Regions from separate parts of the Streptomyces sp. NPDC002958 genome, predicted to be linked through region 3. Evidence: riboswitches for the same ligand, from Rfam matches in the RefSeq annotation. Region 3 holds a riboswitch; each other region holds the start of a gene.
The links. A riboswitch is a leader RNA that binds a small molecule or an ion and turns the genes downstream of it on or off. The one in region 3 is predicted to bind cyclic di-AMP.

Region 1: another riboswitch for cyclic di-AMP. It lies ahead of ACZ3IC_RS19815 (C40 family peptidase); the one in region 3 lies ahead of ACZ3IC_RS10920 (M23 family metallopeptidase).
Region 2: another riboswitch for cyclic di-AMP. It lies ahead of ACZ3IC_RS01575 (transglycosylase family protein); the one in region 3 lies ahead of ACZ3IC_RS10920 (M23 family metallopeptidase).
Region 4: another riboswitch for cyclic di-AMP. It lies ahead of ACZ3IC_RS20685 (M23 family metallopeptidase); the one in region 3 lies ahead of ACZ3IC_RS10920 (M23 family metallopeptidase).

Annotation. Positions count from the first base shown of each region.
Region 1 covers NZ_JBVHDS010000010.1:161,690-166,660, reverse strand. The annotation lists gene ACZ3IC_RS19830 (helix-turn-helix domain-containing protein) at 1-804, opposite strand, end outside; gene ACZ3IC_RS19825 (ATP-binding protein) at 1,008-1,439, shown strand; partial or broken gene ACZ3IC_RS19820 (LysE family translocator) at 1,528-1,656, shown strand; gene ACZ3IC_RS19815 (C40 family peptidase) at 1,838-2,311, opposite strand; cyclic di-AMP (ydaO/yuaA leader) riboswitch at 2,315-2,487, opposite strand; gene ACZ3IC_RS19810 (hypothetical protein) at 2,920-3,228, opposite strand; gene ACZ3IC_RS19805 (ATP-dependent Clp protease proteolytic subunit) at 3,236-3,871, opposite strand; gene ACZ3IC_RS19800 (hypothetical protein) at 4,052-4,258, opposite strand; partial or broken gene ACZ3IC_RS19795 (DUF6766 family protein) at 4,546-4,659, opposite strand.
Region 2 covers NZ_JBVHDS010000001.1:321,573-326,543, reverse strand. The annotation lists gene ACZ3IC_RS01585 (FtsB family cell division protein) at 1-121, opposite strand, end outside; gene eno (phosphopyruvate hydratase) at 241-1,530, opposite strand; gene ACZ3IC_RS01575 (transglycosylase family protein) at 1,911-2,681, opposite strand; cyclic di-AMP (ydaO/yuaA leader) riboswitch at 2,685-2,856, opposite strand; gene ACZ3IC_RS01570 (LysM peptidoglycan-binding domain-containing protein) at 3,155-4,105, opposite strand; gene ACZ3IC_RS01565 (cytochrome P450 family protein) at 4,211-4,971, opposite strand, start outside.
Region 3 covers NZ_JBVHDS010000005.1:17,976-22,946, reverse strand. The annotation lists gene ACZ3IC_RS10935 (FAD-binding oxidoreductase) at 1-128, opposite strand, end outside; gene ACZ3IC_RS10930 (SHOCT domain-containing protein) at 365-775, opposite strand; tRNA gene ACZ3IC_RS10925 (tRNA-Met) at 1,046-1,119, shown strand; cyclic di-AMP (ydaO/yuaA leader) riboswitch at 1,639-1,791, shown strand; gene ACZ3IC_RS10920 (M23 family metallopeptidase) at 1,803-2,960, shown strand; partial or broken gene ACZ3IC_RS10915 (aldo/keto reductase) at 3,139-3,309, shown strand; gene ACZ3IC_RS10910 (PrsW family intramembrane metalloprotease) at 3,360-4,934, opposite strand.
Region 4 covers NZ_JBVHDS010000011.1:72,675-77,645, forward strand. The annotation lists gene ACZ3IC_RS20680 (SGNH/GDSL hydrolase family protein) at 1-282, opposite strand, end outside; gene ACZ3IC_RS20685 (M23 family metallopeptidase) at 470-1,417, opposite strand; cyclic di-AMP (ydaO/yuaA leader) riboswitch at 1,421-1,577, opposite strand; partial or broken gene ACZ3IC_RS20690 (alpha-galactosidase) at 1,900-2,692, opposite strand; gene ACZ3IC_RS20695 (tyrosine-protein phosphatase) at 2,917-3,729, shown strand; gene ACZ3IC_RS20700 (DUF6126 family protein) at 3,753-3,920, opposite strand; gene ACZ3IC_RS20705 (helix-turn-helix domain-containing protein) at 3,954-4,562, opposite strand; gene ACZ3IC_RS20710 (aspartate aminotransferase family protein) at 4,649-4,971, opposite strand, start outside.

The DNA of each region.
Region 1 (4,971 bases), on a different contig from region 3:
CGCGTGTGACTGCATCGTGCGGAAGGCCGAGCTGTACGCCTCAAGGTCTTCTTTCCGCTCCAGATAGAGGCTACTCGTCAAATGGTCGAGAACTACCACGTCCAGATCAGAAGTGTTCGGAAATGAGAAGATAACGAAAGGTCCGGTGAGGCCGGCATAGCCGCCGACCGAGAACGGAAGCAACTGAATCTGTACGTGGGGAAGTTGAGCCACACGGGCCAGGTGGCGCAGCTGGTTTCTCATCACTCGGCGCCCGCCGACCTCGCGCCGCAGCACCGCCTCGTCGAGGACCGCGCTCAGTCGCAGCGGCGGATCGGTCCGCAGCACACCCTGCCGGGAGAGCCGCACCTCCACCAGCGAGTCCAGCTGGCCGGCGGGTAACCCGTCCAGCGATGCCCGGGTCACCGCGCGTGCGTAGTCGGCCGTCTGAAGGAGCCCCGGTACCACCGAGGTCTCCAGGGTGCGTGCGGTCCGCGCCTGGGACTCCAGACTGATGAAGTCGCGGTACTGGGGCGGGATCAGTCCGCGATAGGCATGCCACCACCCGGTGCCGCCACCGCCCGCCGAACCCGCCAGGGTCCCCAGGAGCGTCCGCAGCTGAGCGTCGTCCACGCCGTACGCGTCCAGCAGCCGGGCCACATCGACCGGCCGCACCCCACTGACACCGGTCTCGATCCGGCTCACCTTCGACTGGTGCCAGCCGAGCATCCGCGCGGCGTCCCGACTGGTCAGTCCCGACGCATGGCGCAGACTCCGGAGCTCCTCCCCGAGCTTGCGGCGTCGTACCGCGGGGCCGTGCTGCATCTGCGGCCTCCCTCCCTTTTCTGCCGAGCGGACAGTGTGACGCCCACTGACGGTCCTGCGGGGCAGGGTTCACCGCATTGAGCGACAGATATATGCATATCTTGGTGGATCGCCATCACAGAGGGCAGCATCAGTGGCAATCTGGCGCGAAGCGCAACCGGGCCGATCGCGGGTCGGTCCGGGTGGGAAAGGGACGGCTCGCCATGGCAGACCATCAAGAAGCAAGTGTCACTCTGCCGAGCGAGCCGGTCTCGGTCTCGGTGGCCCGGAGATATGTGGCCGGAGTGCTCACCGAATGGGGCCTGGTCACCGACACGGAGTTCGCTGACGGAATCCAGCTCATCGTCTCGGAGCTGACGACCAACGCCGTCCAGCACACGTTCGGACAGTCACCCACCTTCACCGTGGACCTGAGACTGGAGCGGGAGGAGCAGCTGCATCTGGGGGTGACGGACAGTCACCCGCGCTGGCCCCGGCGGCTGCCCGCCGCCGTTCAGCAGGACAACGGGCGCGGCATGGTGATCATCCGTGGCCTGACCAAGGAGTGCGGGGGCCGGCTCACCGTCACCCCCACCGCCGACGGCGGCAAGACGGTCTGGATCGCGCTCCCGTGGAGCATCCCCGTACAGAGCTGACGGACCTCCCGATCCGTCCGCTTCCCTCTCTCAATCCGCCCGTCTCTGCTCTCTCGAGCGCACGATCACCCGCCCTCGCCGCCCGGCCGCGCTCCTGGTGGACGGGCTGGGCGGGTGGCTGCGCCGGCCGCGTACCGCCCGCACCATCGAGGGTGGCAGCGGCGCGGCGCTCACCGCGTTAAGGCTGGTACTGGTGTTCGGCCCCCTGCTGCGCTGAGAACGAGCGGATCAGTGGCGGAGACCAGCGCTTGTCCGGCGGCCGAGCGTGGAGTCCAGCGCCTGTCCGGCGGCCGGACGGTGGAGTCAAGCGCCTCCGGCGGCCGGGCAGCGGGGCCCAGGGGACTGCCCGGCGGATCACGGCACGGCCGGGACCGCGCCCCTGATCCGCCGGACAGGCATCAGCGGACCCGCCCGTAATAGACACCCTTTGTCCAGATCTTCTCCAGCCGGACCACCGCGCCGGTCCGCGGCGAGTGCCAGATCTTGCCGTGACCGGCGTAGATCCCCACGTGGTAGACGCTGCGGCCGTAATGGAAGAAGACCAGATCGCCGCGTTTCCTGCGCGAGGGCTTGATATGGCGGGACTTGTTGTACTGCTGCTGGGCCGTGCGGGGGAGCTTCTTGCCCGCCTTCTTGAACGAATAGGCCGTCAGGCCCGAGCAGTCGAAGCGGTTGGGGCCCGTGGCCCCCCACCTGTACGGCGATCCTTTCTTCGACGCGGCGATGTTGAGTGCCTTCATCGAGAGAGTCGCTGCCTGGGCTTCTGTCGCGGCGCCCGGGGCCAGTATGGTGCCGCCGACGGCGGCCAGAGTCAGAACCGAGGCCGTACCGGCCCGGGCGAGCAGAGACGGGACATGAACCTGCGCAGCCATGCGCAACCCTTCGTCAGCCGCCTGTGAAGGATGACCTGTCGGGTTCGGGCTGGCGAAGTTGCCCGGCCGCGCTCGGCGGCTTCACCCCGAGGGTCGACCGGTGATCCGGCCGACCCGTTGTGCTCGGGTCCTCCACTCCTGCCGATCCACTTCTGTCGACCAGGCATCCGGACAGCGGCAGGACTCGGCGTCCGCCCGGACCGCCCCGCCGCGGTGGCGGGGGCTTGTCGTCCCAGGGATCTTGACTCACCTGCTGCCGGATTTCCGAGGGAGAACAGCGATATGTGTGGTTCCTCGCGACTGCACCGTTCGGGTGGACTTGATGATTTCGACGGCCGAGCCGGTTACTCGGACCGGCGTCGTACCAGGGGTGGAATGAAGGATTCCGCTCACTGGCCACGCGGAATACGCAAGTTGAGCTATCCCTCGTGAGGGGGAGTTTCTACGCCGAATGAGCGAGGAATTTCGAATTGCCTGCCGGGCGTGTCGAGCAGGGGAGTTGAGCGAAGCTGGTGGGAAGCGGGTGGAGTGAGTTGAGCGAGCCCCGTCGGGGGTGGGATCAGGGGGAGCTGACCGGTCCCTGCCGGGCGTGGAGACGAAGGGGCCGATCAACTCGTGGGAGCGGGGGGTACGGTGACGCGTCCGGCCCGCTGTTCCCCGTCGAGCACACGCAGCGCCCGCGCCAGGGTGGCGGCATGGATCCGCGTCTCGCCGCGCTCGTGCATCAGCGTGAGGGCGTCGCGCAGCGCACCCGCCCGTGAGACCAGCGCCTGTGCGGCGCGTAGTGCGCCGTAGGTGTCGCTGCCACGGGCCGGGTTGATCCGGCCCAGTTGATCGAGGACTTCGAGATAGCAGTCGATGAACTCCCCCTCGGCGCGCGTCAGTGCGGGGAGCGGCGGCAACTCCGGTGGCTGCACCTGGCGTTCACCTCGCACTGTGCGGCGGGAGCGATGACATTCGGTTCTCCATGATGTGGTCCACCAGGCCGTACGCCTTGGCGCCCGGCGCGTCGAGAATGAGGTCGCGCTCGATGTCGGAGGCGATCTGCTCGGCGCTGCGGCCCGTGTGACGGGCCAACATTGCGGTGAGCATCTCGCGGACCCGCTCCAGTTCCTGTGCCTCGATCTCCAGATCGGACGGCTGGCCCTGCACCGGCTCGGTGAGCGCGGGCTGCTGTACGACGACCCGGGCCCCGGGCAGTGCGTGCCGTCGGCCGGGAGCGCCTGCGGCGAGCAGTGTCGACGCACAGGAACCGGCCTGGCCGAGGCAGTAGGTCTCCACCTCGCAGGTGAGGTACTCCATCGTGTCGTAGATCGCGGACATGGCTCCGAACGATCCGCCGGGGGAGTTGATGTAGAGGGAGATGGGCCGGTCCGGGGCGGCGTGTTCCAGATACATGAACTGGGCGATCAGATCGTTGGCCACGGTGTCGTCGACCGGCGTGCCGAGGAAGACGATCCGTTCGGCGAGCAGCTTGGAGTACGGGTCGAGGGTCCGCGTCCCGTTGGTCGTGCGCTCGGTGAACTCGGGCAGTACGTAGCGGGCGGTGGGTCGGAACAGCATGGCGATGCCTCTCCTCCGGGGTTGTGCGGGGCCTGCGCAAGCGTCTGTACAAAATGTACAGGACGTACAGAAGGATATAATGGAGCGTGATCCTAGTGATCCACTAAAAGTCCCAGGTCGGAGGCTGTTTTCTGTTCGCTGAGGGCGGATATCTCACCATCTCTAGACGCTTGATCATCAGGCTGCTTCGCCCTCACTGAAACCGAGTACAGAAGTGAGGTGGTCCGAGGCGACGCGGAGGTCCTCGTGGCTCGGGTGGACGTACACCCGCTTGGTGAAGGTGGCTTTGGCATGCCCGGCCCATGCGGCGAGGACGACGTCCGGCACGCCGTTGACGGCAAGAACCTCGCCGCCATTCGAAAGCCAGTCGAGGTCGCAGGCCATCCCGTCACCTTCTGGGAGGAGCTGCCGCCTTACCGGCATGGCAGCCCGACGGAGGGTGCACAACTTCTAAAAATTTCACGCCTTGGCGGCCCCCGGCTTCGAGCTTGGGTATTTGAACCCCTTCGTGCGCATCGGCGAGCGCTTGAGTGCGACAATGCCTCTTCGAAACAGAGACCGTGATTGGCTCAAGGGGCTCTATGCGGATTTGAAGAATGCGTGCGCCGAGTGCCCATCGGGACGTGCAGATTGCGCCGTGCATGGGGATGCCTGGCCCGGCAACCGACGCGTCATCCCTCGACTCCGTTGGTTCCGTGAGGTGTTCCGACGGGTTTGGACTCCGGGGACCCACGCTGGCGTAGGTATACGGAGAAGGTGGCCATGCAGGCCACTGCGAGCAGCTCGGACTGCGAAGATGTAGAGGAAGAACTGCAGGTATTCCGATTGCCAGTTCTCCGTCACGTCGACGGCGAAGTCCGAGGGGACATCAGATGGGCGCCGAACCCGGTGCGCGCGAGGCCGTTGGTCGCGAGCTGGTCGTTGAACTCCGCGCTGCGTACGCCTTCGGGCCGTCCGTCAGCACAAGGTGAAGGGCTCTCCCGTTCTGGCGGACGGAGAGTCGCTATCGAAGGGAAGGTCGTCGGGCTGGCCCATAACGACAGCGACCTCGTCGAATTCCTGAGGTGTGCCGGGCTCGACGACGCGTGGGAACTTGT
Region 2 (4,971 bases), on a different contig from region 3:
TGAGCCGGGAGCGGCGGGCCTGACGGCGGTTCTGTGACCGGTAGACGCGGGCGGCGGTCTGCTCGCCGAGCAGCCGCAGCCGGGTCGCGGTGGAGAACAGGTCCCGGTCCTTCGCGGCCATGTCTCCGCCTCCCCATTACGCACGTCCGTCCCCGCACACGGTACGGGACCGAGTACGGGGACGGACGGAGGCCGGAGCCGTTGGCCTCGAAGGACCGGCACACTCAGCCCTTGCTGTGCCTACTGGTTCGCAGAGCGAAACCGCGGGAACGCCGAGCGGCCCGCGTACACCGCGGCGTCGTCGAGGATCTCCTCGATGCGCAGCAGCTGGTTGTACTTGGCGACGCGGTCCGAACGGGCCGGGGCGCCGGTCTTGATCTGACCGCAGTTCACCGCGACGGCGAGGTCGGCGATGGTGACGTCCTCGGTCTCGCCGGAGCGGTGGGACATCATGCACTTGAAGCCGTTGCGCTGGGCCAGCTCGACGGCGTCCAGCGTCTCGGTCAGCGAACCGATCTGGTTGACCTTGACGAGCAGGGCGTTGGCGGAGCCCTCCTCGATGCCGCGGGCCAGACGCTCCGGGTTGGTGACGAACAGGTCGTCGCCGACGATCTGCACCTTGGCGCCCAGCTTGTCGGTGATGACCTTCCAGCCGGCCCAGTCGTCCTCGTACAGCGGGTCCTCGATGGAGACCAGCGGGTAAGCGGAGACGAGCTCCTCGTAGTACTCGGTCATCTCGGCGGCCGAGCGGGACTTGCCCTCGAACTCGTACGTGCCGTCCTTGTAGAACTCGGACGCGGCGACGTCGAGCGCGAGCGCGATGTCCTTGCCCGGGGCGTAGCCGGCTTCCTTGATGGCCTCGATGATGAGGTCGAGGGCGGCGCGGTTCGACTCCAGGTTCGGCGCGAAGCCACCCTCGTCACCGAGACCGGTCGAAAGGCCCTTGGTCTTCAGGACCTTCTTCAGCGTGTGGTAGACCTCGGCGCCCCAGCGCAGGGCCTCGGAGAAGGACTCCGCGCCGATCGGGGCGATCATGAACTCCTGGATGTCCACGTTGGAGTCGGCGTGCGACCCACCGTTGAGGATGTTCATCATCGGAACGGGCAGCAGGTGCGCGTTCGGGCCACCGAGGTAGCGGAACAGCGGCAGGTCCGAGGCCTCGGAGGCGGCGTGGGCGACGGCCAGCGAGACGCCGAGGATGGCGTTGGCGCCGAGCGAGCCCTTGTTCTCGGTGGCGTCAAGGTCGAACATCGCCTGGTCGATCAGCCGCTGCTCGGTCGCGTCGTAGCCGACGAGCTCCGGGCCGATCTGCTCGATGACAGCGAGGACGGCCTTCTCCACGCCCTTGCCCTGGTAACGGTTGGGGTCACCGTCGCGAAGCTCAATGGCCTCGAACGCACCGGTGGAGGCGCCGGACGGCACGGCAGCACGACCCGTGCTGCCGTCGTCGAGACCAACCTCGACCTCGACCGTGGGGTTCCCCCGGGAGTCGAGGATTTCCCGGGCTACGACGACGTCGATGGACGGCACGAGGCATCTCCTTCTGGGATATGACACTGGTTGTGCAGGGTCACTTCGGCCTTGCGACAAGAGCCTAACCGGCCCGGCCCGCTCAGTCGGACGACCGCCCGTCCCCTGGGACGGAAAAAGACCCAGGAGCGCACATTACCGGGCAAACAGCAGGAATTTTACTGGCTAACGACTACAACAGTTGAACGATCACACACGGCCTGCGTTCCCCGTGTGACAGCCGACACTCCCTGCACAAGCACTCCCTCTATGCAGGCACTCCCTGTACAGGCACCGCACGCAAGCACCGCGCGGAGGTGTCGCGCGCACAGAAACCCCGGCCCGGCGCATACGGGGGGAATGCGCGCCGGGCCGGGGTGCTCAGGGGGAGAGGGCCTGGACTACTTCGTCAGGTGCAGCTGCTGACCCGGGTAGATCAGGTCGGCGTCCTTGACGATGTCCTGGTTCAGCTCGAACAGCTGCTGCCAGCCGCCCTCGACGTTGTGGTCGGCGGCGATCTCGCTCAGGGAGTCACCGGAGGCGACCACGTACTCGCCGTCGCCCTTCTCGACCTGCTCGCCAGTCGGGGTGGTGACGGTCTCCTCCGACTCGGCCTGCGGGGCGGCGGAGCGGTCCGAGCGGGAGGCGGCGGGGGCCTCGGCACGCTCGGCTTCCTGCGGCTGCGCCTGCTGGGCCGGCTGCGACTGCTGCTCCGGCGCGGCCGGGGTGCTCTGCTGCTCGGTGGGCGCGGAGGAGGACTCCGAGGAGGAGCCGGTGTCGACGCCCGGGTCGACGCCGTCGTTGGTCAGGTTGCCGGCAGCGGCACAGCTCCAGGCACCCGGGCCCTGGATGTCGAGGAGCTTTTCGGCGGTGGCGATCTGCTGGGCCTTGGTGGCCAGGTCGGCACGGGGGGCGTACTGCGTACCGCCGGCGGCGGCCCAGCTGGACTGCGAGAACTGCAGACCGCCGTAGTAGCCGTTGCCGGTGTTGATGGACCAGTTGCCGCCGGACTCGCACTGGGCGACGGCGTCCCAGGTGGCGACAGAGGCGGCCGAGGCGCTGGTCGCACCCATCAGCGGAACGGCCACAGCGGTACCGGCGACGCCGGCGAGCGTGGCGATACGGACGGCCTTGGACGGGCGGCGATGCTTGCCCTTGCTGGAAAACAGCATGGAACTTCCCCTCACCGACGCCTACGAGGTGAGCTGTCGGGTTCGGGCCAAGTGAGTTGCCCGGTCGCACGTCCTAGCGCGCGACTTCACCCCAAGCCGGTCCTGACGCGTCTTTCGACGATCGGGCCCGGCGCTTACCTGGGTCCCCCGCTCCTGCCTACGGCGCTTTACGCGTCTGTTCCCTTCGACCGACGGCAGGATTCGGCGTGACGGTCGACGGGGCCCGCGGTGCGAGCGATTTCGAACGTAAACATACGCAACTCTCACATTCAAAGACGCACACATCGGACAATCAGCCCTTACTCGCGCCCAAGGAATCACCGTTTTCGCAGGTGAGGGCGGCATGGAAGGGTTCCCCAGGCGCGACACGCCAGTTGACGCAAAGAGACCCATGTCTCACATGCACATAAACGGACATAGGTCTCTTAACTACCCGGCTTTTGCGGCCCTTTTAACCGATTTTCAGACTGCCCTCACTCGGCCTTCAAGGCGAGATCGAGGCTCTGGCCAGGGAGGATGAGGTCCGGGTCGGAGCCGACGGCCCCCCTGTTGGCCTCGTAGAGCGCCGACCACCCACCAGGAACCTTCTGTGCATCAGCAATCGCCCAGAGGTTGTCGCCGGGACGGACGGTGTACGCGCCGTCGGCGGCCGCCGCACCCGCGTCGCGCGCGTCACCGGCACCGCGGGAGGCATGACGACCCGACTCGCGCCCATCACCGCCGTTCGCGTTCCGACTCCCCTCGGGGGCCGGCGCGCCACGGTGCTTGCCACCCACACCGCTGGACGAATCGGATGAATCAGATGTACTTGACGAGTTGGACGAATCGGGCGCTTCGGAGGACGGGGCGGTCGACGTGGTGGTCGACGGCTTCGCGGAGGGCTTGGCCTTGCCGGCCGGCTCGTCGGTCACGTCCGAGCCCTTGGAGCCCTTGGAGCCGTCCACGGTGTCCGATGCGCCGTCCGACGACGTGGCACCATCGGACGACTCCGCGCTCCGCGTCGGCTCGTTGGAGGGCACGGACCCCGGGTCGACACCGGGCAACGCCCCGTCCTTCGCGAGGCCGGAGATGACCGCACAACTGGGCCACGCCCGCGGTCCCTGGTCGTCCAGAACCTTCTCGGCCACGGCGATTTGCTGCGAGCGGCTGGCGAGGTCGGCACGCGGGGCGTAGGACTCGCCGCCGTACGCCTTCCAGGTCTCCTGCGAGAACTGCAGGCCGCCGTAGAAGCCGTTACCGAGGTCGGCGCTCCACATGCCACCGCTCTCGCACTCGGCCACCTGGTCCCAGGTCGTGGCGTCGGCCGCGTACGCACCTGTCGCGCCGAGCAGCGGGATGGCGATGGCCGATCCGGTCACGCCCGCGGCGACGACGATGGCGGGTGCCTGACGAGGGCGACGGTGTCTGCCGTTCGCGGAGCCCATGGGGTTGCCTTCCGTGTGACTGACGAGTGACTGGTGAGTCGAACGGTGAACCTAGCGGGACTCGAACGCGTGTCACAAGTCGATGCAGCACAGATCACGTGAAAGTCACAGAGTTGACGATGCGTCAGGTGACGTCGGGGCGAGCCCCGGCGTGAACTCCACAGGGAGCGTGCGCAGTCCACGCATGATGAGCCCGCCACGCCACCGCAAATCGGTAGGTTTCACCGCAAGTCGCAGGTCCGGAAGGCGCCTCAGAAGCGTGGTGAGCGCGGTCTGTCCCTCCAGCCGGGCGAGCGGTGCTCCCAGGCAGTAGTGGATGCCGTGCCCGTATCCGAGGTGCTGATTGTCACGCCGTGCGAGGTCGAGCGTGTCGGGGTCCTCGAAGCGTTCCGGGTCACGGTCGGCGGCGGCCAGCACGACGAGCACGGGATCGCCGGCCGCGATGTCCTGTCCGCCGAGCGTCATCGGCTCGGTGGCGAAGCGCCAGGTCGCCAGCTCCACCGGACCGTCGTACCGCAGCAGTTCCTCGATCCCGGTCTCCAGCAGCTCGCTCTCCCCCGCGTCGAGGGAGCGCTGCAGCCGCTCACGCTGTCCGGGGTTGCGCAGCAGGGCATACACCCCGTTGCCGATGAGGTTGACCGTCGTCTCGAACCCTGCGAAGAGCAGGATGAAGGCCATGGCCGCGGCCTCGTTCTCGGTGAGGTGCTCGCCGTGGTCGCTGGCCCGGATCAGCCCCGAGATCAGGTCGTCCCCCGGGTTCTCCCGCTTGCGGTGGATCAGTTCGGCGAGATAGCCGCGCATTTTCTTCACCGACCTGGCCACCCCGCCGCGCGGGCCGCCGCCGTGGCGGATCATCATGCCCGCCC
Region 3 (4,971 bases):
GGACGTTTGTCGATCATGGCGTTGTAGACCGTGTGGGCGGTTCGGTACTCCGGGTCCTGCGGACCGATGACGGGACCGCGCAGCGACGTCCTCATCGCGTCCAGGGTTTCGAGCGTGGTGACGTTCATGGTCCGGCCATCTCCCTGCTCGCCGAGATGGGGACCGCACCTCGTCCGGCCTCCCCTGCCGGGCCGTCGGTGTATGCAGATGTACACCGATGCTCCGGCGCCCCGAGAACCGCAGGAGGAAACGGCCACCGTTAGCTGATGTCTCAAGCCTCCCCGCGGTCCGGGGGCTGTGCCAGTCCGCTGGACCGGGGGGAGAGAGACATACGCGTCACGGTTGCGGGAGTGTGGGGGTGCGCTCAGACGAGGAGCTTCGTCTTCGCCCGCTGGTACTCCTCGTTCGTGATGGCCCCCTTGTCCATGAGCTCGGCGAGCTTCGCCAGGTCATCGACGTGGCCGCCCTGTCTCGGGCCCTTCGCGTCGGAGGTGCCGGCGGCCTCCCGCACGTACGCCCTGAAGGCCGCCTCACGGTGCTGCGCGTCGCTGATGTCCCGCTTCCCCATGGACCTGCCGCGCGCGATCACGTACACCAGGACGCCGATGTACGGCAGCACCAGGGCCACGACGAGCCAGCCGGCCTTGCCCCAGCCGCCGAGGTCTTCGCTGCGGAAGATGTCCGTGACGACTTTGAAGAGCAGGAACAGCCACATGATCCAGAGGAAGAACCAGAGCATGGTCCAGAAGAGGTTGAGCAGGGGGTAATCGTCCATGGTCGGCTCCCCGATCACCGCGAGTTCATCGCGTCGACTGGCTGAAGTTAAATCAGTCATATCACTGCATATCCACCCTCGCTTGTTGTCGTTCGGGGCCGTCCTCCGGGGTGATTCCCTGGGTGGCGTGCGGGGAGGGCGACAGGGGGCCGGGGTCGGCGACCGGGTGGAGGCGGGGCCGCGCCGGGCGCACGGACCGGGCGCCCGGCGGTCGTGATTCGCCGAGTGGTCATGAGTGCGCCGGACATGCCGTAGAGTTGTGTTCACCGACGCGGGGTGGAGCAGCTCGGTAGCTCGCTGGGCTCATAACCCAGAGGTCGCAGGTTCAAATCCTGTCCCCGCTACTGAAGAATCAGGCCCGGCACGCATGCAGCGTGCCGGGCCTGATTCATTTCCGCGTCGCTTTCCGGGGTGCGGTACGGCCGGCCCGTGGGCCCGCGAAGGAGCAGGTCCGGTCGGTGTGTGAGCTGCGCCACGTGCGTACCCCCATTGGTCGATGAGGAGTCGCCGCACGACTTCGCTCCGGCGAGCCTGGGGCCGGGGTGCGGTGCCGTCCGCAGCCGCGCGCGTACCGGGCGGGAGATCACGGGCTGGATGCTTCGTGTGGGCCGGGCGGTGGCCCTGGGCGGCGGATGCCACCGTACGTAACCGAAAGGCGCCGCTCCGCATAACGTTTGACGCAACGTCAGAAGATGGGTGATGGCTGAGGGGCGATCAACTCATCCTATTCCACCCGGTTGTGTCCCGTAAAGTCCAGGCCAAAGACGTGAACGATCAGTGGGAACGGCTTGGAATCAGGCCCGTGTGTCTATTAACGTTCGATAACGCAGCGCGGTCGTCCCAGCCGTCGTCAGTGGCGGCACCGTGCGCGAGCGCCGAATTCCGCAAGGGAACCGGGGAACCACCTACATGGGGTGAATCGGACACCTGTGTCTCGTGAGAGGCAGAGGGGTCCGTAGGAGACCTTCCTGCTCCGAACCCGTCAGCTAACCCGGTAGGCGAGAAGGAAGGAAAGGAGCGCGCCCCCGTGGCGTCCAACAAGCCTGCCCCCGAGGCCCCCTCCCGGTTCAACCCTGACTACGGAACCGCCGGGACGGGAACGGTGTTCGGCACCCGTTACGGCACCGGGCAGGGCGGCGACGTCGCCGGTGAGTTCGGCAGCGAAGTCAGCGAGTTCCGCGCTGACGGGAACGGTGAACCCGACAGAAGCTGGGGCGAGTGGAACCCCACCGAGGAGTCCGTACGCCCCGTGCGCGGCAAGCACCGCGTCGCCAAGCAGCGCAACGGACTTGCCCGTAGCTCCACGGTGCTCGGGGTCGGCGTCATCGCGGCGGTGGGTGCGGGCGGCATGGCCACCGCGCAGAGCAAGCCGCCCGTCTCCATCTCCCTCCCCGACTCCGTCGCGGACAACCTCCCTGACGCCGAGTCCCTTCCCGGCGTGGGCTCTCTGCTCTCCGGCGAGTCCGAAGCCGACGCGGCCGTCGCTGCCGCCCCGCTCACCACCGCCGGCCTCACCACCGCCGAGGCCGAGCAGGGCACGGTGGACGCGGGCGAGGCGCTTCGCGCCCGCATCCTCCAGCAGGCCGAGCAGCAGCAGGACGCCGCCGACGCCGAGGCCAAGGCGGCCCAGGAGAGGGAGGCCGCGGAGAAGGCCGCCGCCGAGGCCAAGAAGCAGCAGGCCGACGCCGAGGCCAAGGCCGCCGCCGAGAAGAAGAAGGCGGAGGAAGAGGCCAAGGCGAAGGCCGAAGCGAAGGCCGAGGCCCTGCGGCTTGCCAAGCTCGCCGCCAGCTACGCCATGCCGACCTCCTCGTACACGATCAGCTCGACCTTCGGCCAATCCGGTTCGATGTGGTCCTCCGGCCACCACACCGGCCTCGACTTCGCGGCGGCGGCGGGCACGCCGATCAAGGCCGTGCACGGTGGCACCATCAAGTCGGCCGGCTGGTCCGGTTCGTACGGCTACCACACGGTGCTGGAGCTCGAGGACGGTACGGAGGTGTGGTACAGCCACCAGTCCTCGATCAACGTCAGCGTCGGCCAGAAGGTCACGACCGGTGAGACCATCGGCCGGGTCGGCGCGACCGGCAATGTGACGGGGGCACACCTCCACCTGGAGGTCCACACCCCCTCCGGTACGGGCATCGACCCGATGGCCTGGCTGCAGAGCAAGGGTCTCAACCCCTGATCCGTCGGCCTATTCCCAGGCCCTCGTGATGTGCGCCGGTTCACCGGCCTTTGAACCCCGGCAGCCCTGACGCTCCCCCCCGACGTCAGGGCTGCCGGTCTGTCGGAACAGCGGGCCCACCGGAATAGCGGACCTTCCGAAATCCGTTGATCCATTCATGAACTTCTCTTCGTGAGCCGGGCCTTCCGACCTCCGCGTCTTCCCGCTCGCCCTCGGTGGGAACGTCTTCGGCTGGACCGCCGACGAGGCGCAGTCGTTCGCCGTGCTGGACGCTTACGCCGCGGCGGGTGGCAACTTCATTGATGCCGCCGACGCCTACTCCTCCCGGCTCCCGGGCAACGAGGGCGGCGTGCGTGGCGTTCCTGTTCGGAACGACAGGAACGACAGGAACGCCGGGTCCTAGCGAGGTGGCGGTGGTTCGTACGGAGACAGAGGCCGGCCCGGGGCCGGCGTCCGGGGTGGGGCCAGGTAGGGATTGTGGCTGTAGCCGCCGTACTGCGTGTGCGGAGACAGGTGGTGGGCGCGCAGGCGGCCCGTCGCCTGCGCCGCGTACGTCAGGGCGGGAGCGGCCACGTCCCTGCGCTGCCAGAGGTGGTGCAACAGCTCAAGCTCGCGCTCGGCGAAGTCCGGGCCCGCTGCCCCGCGGCGGGCTTGCCGACGCAGCGAGGCCAGTGACGTCGCGAACGATTCGTACTCGGCGACGGCGCGGGCGGCAGCCCTGCCGTGGGCCTTGGCCTGTGCTTTGGCATGTGCTCTGACCTGGGCCGACGGCCCGCGCCGCGGTCCTCCGGGTCCGTGCGCCGGCCTGTGTCCCGGCGCGTACACCGGTCCGTACGGGTTTCCCCAGCTTCCCTGAGCTGCTGCTGCTGCTGTTGCTGCGGCGGCGTGTCGTTGGCGTGCCGCGTCGCGCGCCATGCCGCGGGCCCGCATCGAGGAGAGGGCGAGTGGTTCGGCGGGGGTCAGCCAGCCGGCCGCCGCATAGGCGGGCAGCTCGGCGGAGAGGGTACGCAGCTCATGCTGGCGCGACCAGATCGCCAGCCAGGTCACCAGGCCGAAGACCGGGACCATGAACACCCCGTACACGGCATAGAAGCTGTACGGGCCGAAGGACGCCGACCCGTTCCACAGGGCGTGCATGCCCATGGCGAGGACGAGACCCAGCAGCGGCAGCGCGATACGGCGGATCCGCCGATGCCGAGCACCGGCCGCCGCGAGCCCGAAGCCCATTCCGGTCAGAACCGTGAAGAGCGGATGCGCGAACGGCGACATCACCGCCCGTACAAAGAACGTCGCAGCCGTCACCGAGACGATGCCCGAGGTGCCGAGCTGCTGGTCCTCGCCGAAGGCGTTGCCCAGGTAGAGGATGTTCTCGGTGAAGGCGAAGCCGCTCGCGGTGAAGCCGGCGACGACGACGCCGTCGACGATCCCGTTGAACTCCCGTCTTCGGAACAGGAAGATCAGCAGGATGGCGGCGGCCTTGGCGCTCTCCTCGACGACCGGTGCGATGACCGTGGCGCCGAGAGTGTCGGCGTTCGACGGATCGGCGGTGGTCGTGGCTATCCAGCGGGTCGCGAACGAATTCGCGAGGATCGCGACCAGGGCGGCCGCGAACGCACCCCAGGCGAAGGCGAACAGCAGATTCCGCCAGGGCGCAGGTTCGACCCGGTCCAGCCAGCGGAACGCCGCCATCAGGAGCGGGACGGGAAGCACGGCGAGGCCCAGACCGACGAGAAACCCTTCGGTGCCCGTCTGATCGCGGACCAGGGCAAGGATCGCCAGACCGCACAGCGCGAGCACCGTGACCACGGCAGCGATGCGGAATGTCCTGCTTCGCCACACCACGCCGACGCGGCGCGGCCGGTATCGCCAGTGCCGGCGCTCCGGCACGGCAGCGAGGATCTCGCCGACCCGCTGCTCCTCGAGAAGCGGGACAGCCGGCTGCGACTGCCGCTGCTGGACAGAACCGTCGGACACCACCCGATGACCCTAACGAGCAGCACTGACACCTGGC
Region 4 (4,971 bases), on a different contig from region 3:
CACCTGCTCCTCGACGATCTGGTCGAGGAGGCGTCCGCGTACGGCGAGATTGGCGTACCTGAAATTCCCGTGAGCGGAGCCTTCGGTGCTCGTCGCCGCATCGGAGTCCGGGAGCTGGTCCGCGAGAAGTACCGCGAAACGGTCCGCCCAGCCGACGAAGGTCCCGTCCGGGCCGGGGTCACCGACTCCCTCGGTGAAGCTGTCGCCAATCGCTGCGTACGACCCGATGACGCATTGTCGGTTGATGACGCCACGTTGGTTTTTTCTCGAATCGTCTGCCATAAACGCTTATCCTGCACCGCCGAATGTGACCTACGCGACCGTAATAAAGGGTTGACGGGTGGTGAGATGGGCCACCCTGTAAGGCTTTGGTAAAGAGGGAATAAGCGGAAGGGCGGTGCGCCGCCGCGCACCGCCCTTCCGCTTTTCTCAGGTCATGCCTTGTTGCTCAGCGTCCCTGCCGTTCGGCTCAGACGTAGATGCCGTGCGAAGCCAGGAAGGCGATCGGATCGATGTCCGAGCCGTACGCCGGGCCCGTGCGGACCTCGAAGTGCAGGTGCGGTCCGGTGGCGTTGCCGGTGGCGCCGGAAAGGCCGATCTGCTGACCGTTGCTCACGGTCTGGCCCTCGGAGACGGAGATCGAGGACAGGTGGCCGTACTGCGAGTAGTGGCCGTCGGCGTGCTTGATGACGACCTCGTTGCCGTACGCGCCACCCCAGCCGGCGCTGACGACGGTGCCGGAGGTGATGGCCTTCACGCTGGTGCCGGTGGAGACGGGGAAGTCGATCCCGGTGTGGCTGCCGCTGGACCAGTTCGAGCCGGAGGCACGGTATCCGGTGGTGTGGTTGCCGGGGACCGGGTGGCTGTAGCCGGAGCTGTTGTTCTGGTCGGCCGGGGCGGAGGTCGAGGCCTGGGACTCCGTGGCCGTAGAGGCCTCGGCCGGGGCGGACTCGGCCGGGACGGACTTCTCCGCGGCCGACGAAGGCGCCGACGGAGCCTTCGACGGGAGGGACGAGTCCGTACCGGCACCGGTGGGCGCGGAGTGGCCCCCCGCCTTGCCGTCGAGCGTCAGCTCCATGCCCGGGAAGATCAGGCTGGGGTCTTCGCCGACGACCTCGCGGTTGTCCTGGTACAGCTTCTGCCAGCCGCCCTCGATCCCCTGCTCGTCGGCGATCTTTGACAGGTAGTCACCGGAGACGACGGAGTACGTCGTGGTGGCGTCCTGCTTCTGCGCGACCGGCTTGGCCGGGGCTGCGGAGGCCGACTGCGGGGCGGCGGGGGCGGCCTGCTCCGCGGCGGCGGCGCCGGTGGCACCGAGCAGCGGCAGTGCGATGACGGCGCCGCCGGTGGCTGCGGCGGCGACGCCACGGGCGATGGTGCTGGACTTCGTACGACGGTGCTTACCCGATATGGGCATGTGGTGCTTCCTCTCCGGCGCCTACGAGGTGAGCTGTCGGGTTCGGGCTGGAGATGCCCGGCCGCGCTGAACGCGGCTTCACCCCGAGCCGGCCGGAATTCTCCGATCGGCGGCTTACCTGGTTCCCCCGCTCCTGCCACACGATGAGTGGATGTGAATTCCGGACGGCGGCAGGATTAGGCGGTCCGTCCGGATTGACGGCGACCGTAAGCGAGTCGGGACGGCAAGAACAAGCCACTGGTTCCGTACCGGAATCCGCGCCGGGAAATCGGCGCGGAATTCCGGTCACACTCCGTGGATTAAGGATCTTGAATTTCCGCGCCACGCATGGAATACCCGACCACCCCTCCTGCACGCACCGTCACGGATATGATCCCGCTCACGACAGGGCGACCATCTCCCGCGCCGGCGGGGCAAGTTATGCCAAATCGGCCTATTACGGACACGTCATGCCCGTCATCCGCGCCGGAGCCTCAGCACCCTCGCGCACACCCGGGGAAGCGCTGCACCCAGTCAGGGTGCGCGCGACAGAGATCGCTGTCGGCATTGATCATTTCCGGCTCTACCCGGATACCGAACTGCATTCCGAACCCGTGCACTTCGTCGGCAAGCGGCTTCAGTCCGCCGGAAAAGGGGTGTGGATTCGGCGTCCGGTCGCCCAGCCCTGCCCGGTCGCTGGCGCGCTGCCCGAACCATGCGTCGTCCACGACGAACAGCTCGACGCCCATCACGGCGGCGCGCTCGACGAGGGCGCGCTGCTGCTCCTGCGAGATGTCGAAGCCGGTCGCCTCCCAGGAGTTGTAGAGCACCGGCCGCAAACTCTCCGCGTCCGGGCCACATGGGCCAGCTGCCAGACATGCCAGGCCCGGCTCGCCCCGCCGAATCCCTCCACACTCCACAGGCCGGCGAAGACGGGTGTGACGTACGACTCCCCCGGTGCGAGCAGCAGCAGCCCCGCGTCGTCGCAGCCGGCACCACCGGTGATCTGCACCAGCCCGTCGGAGAGCCGCTGTACGGAGATCCGCCACGCCCCGGACCAGCCGAGCGCAACCGGGGCCACCCTCCACCGGGTACTCCTCACGGCCGTCGAGCGGGGATTCAAAACCCCTGAAGGGCGACTCGGGCGCTGCGGTCAGGGGCTTCGGCGGCGGCGTGGGGGATCCGCGACCCCCGGTGCAGATGGACCAGCTCATCCCGTTCGGTGAGGGCGCAGTGCGTACTGCTGCTCGCCCCGGCGAGCAACCAGGTCCAGCCCTTGTCGCCAGCCTTGACCATCACCCCCACATTCCAACATTTTCGCACATCATCGATCATCGCCGGGATGGCGGGCAATGACCCTGCACGGAATTCACCGGGCAAATTCGCCGCAGGGGCACCGGGGTTCACGGAAGTGTCGACAAGCGAAGGCCGAGATGATTGCCTGAGGAATCAATGTCGTATCGTCGCGGAAGTGGCCTCGTCGGCGACTCGCGTCGACGCCAGACACTCCAGGAGTCACTGTGACGCAGCAGTTGCCGCAGGTCCCGTCGGCGGAACCCGAGCTGACGGGTGTCCGCAACTTCCGTGATGTGGGCGGGCTGCCCACCGTGGACGGCCGGCGGGTGCGGCATGGACGGCTCTTCCGCAGCGGTCACCTCGCGCACGCCACCGCCGAGGACGCCGCCTTCCTCGGCGGCCTCGGTCTGCACACGGTCTTCGACTTCCGCAATGCGGCCGACCACCGGCTCGACGGCCTGGACGTGGAGCTGCCGGGCGTACGGAATCTGAGCATCCCGCTCTCCGACCCCGCGGACGGCGCCGAGTTCTGGCGGATGGTCCGCGACGGCGACCTCGACCAGCTGCGCTCCATCCTCGCCGGCGGCAAGGGAACGAACCGGATGATCGCCTCGTATCGCGCGATCATCCGAGACCGTACCGCTGAGCACAGCCGGGTCCTGCACGCCCTGGCCGAGGACAGTGTTCCGGCGTTGATGCACTGCGCGGCGGGCAAGGACCGGGCCGGTCTGTCGATCGCGGTGTCATTGCTCGCGGTCGGCGTCGAGCGCGACGCCATCGAGGCCGACTACCTCAAGTCCAACGACGCCCACCGCCGCTACAAGGTGCACCGCAGCGACACCTCGGCGGACGGCATGTCGGCCGAGGTGATGGAGCTGCTCAATCCGCTCTTCGGCGCCCATGCCGACTACCTCGCCGCGGTCTTCGCCACCATCGAGGAGACCTGGGGCGGCACGGAGCGCTATTTCTCCGAGGGCCTGAAGCTCGCTCCGCAGACCCGTGAGCGGCTGCGTGACCGGCTCCTCGACGAGGCGTAGCCGGACCCGCCCGTCGGCGGTGGTCAGCCCTCGCCGGCCACCGCGAAGAGCAGGTAGAGGAAGGCGGCGAAGATGTGTCCGGCGATGAGATAGGCGAACAGCCGGATCACCACGCCGCGCGGAAACTTCCGCTCCTGGGCTTCGTATGTCTTCTTGGACCCGAGCGGGTCGAAGTTTTCTGAATCGGACATGACAGTCCTCTCTGGCGACCGGGGAACCCGGTCTCAGCGACGGTGGATGCCGCTGCCGAGACACAGCTCGGCAGCGGGGCTCTGCAGCAGGGTGTGGACGAAGAGCAACTCGGCACCGTCGCGGTCGACGGCCGCGATCCGGTGCGGGGTGAGCGAGTCGAAGTGCGCACTGTCGCCAGGGAGGAGATCGTGCACGGTCTCCCCGAGTGTGACCCGGAGGTGCCCGACGAGCACATACAGCCACTCCTCGCCGGGATGGACGCGCACGAGATCACCCTGTGCGCCGTACGGAACCCGGACACGGAGCGCCTGCATCGCCCGGCCGGATCCCCCGGCCTGCTGATACATCCAGCCGTCGGCCTCGGCCCCTTCGAACCTACCGCCGCGGATGATCGCCTCACGTTCCGGAGGGGTCTCGCCGAGCAGTTCGGAAACCGTCGTACCGTAGATCCTGGCAAGACCGAGGAGCATCGGCAGTGAAGGCTGCCGACGACCCGTTTCGAGCCGGGACAGATGGGCGGGCGAGAGCCCCGCCCGCTGTGCGGCGGTCTCCAGGGTGAGACCACGGTTGCGGCGCAGATCGCGCAGACGTGGCGCGACTCCGGGCAGCTCGTCGGCCGACCCCCCGTCTGGAGTGTTCATGTACCCATTGGGCCAGGATCTTTCCTCTGAGGCAAATTTCTTACCTCAGAGGCAAACGGGCACCCAACCCTCCAGAGCCCGCGGAATCAGCGATTGGCGACGGCCTGTTTCACCAGGGTCCTGCCGAAGTCCCACATCAGCCCGCCGCCGCTGTGCGCGTCGTCCATCACCGCGGTGAACGCCGTGACGAACCGGTCGACCTCCGGCTCCCCGATCACCAGCGGAGGGATCAGCTTGATCACTTCCAGATGGTCGCCCGAGACCTGGGTGAGGATGCGGTGCTTCTGCAGCAGGGGCACCACCACCATCTGTGCGAAGAGGCCCTTGCGGGCCGCCTGCAGCATGGTCCAGCGGCTGCGCAGCTTCAGTGACGACGGCCGGCCGAACTCGATGCCGATCATCAGCCCGC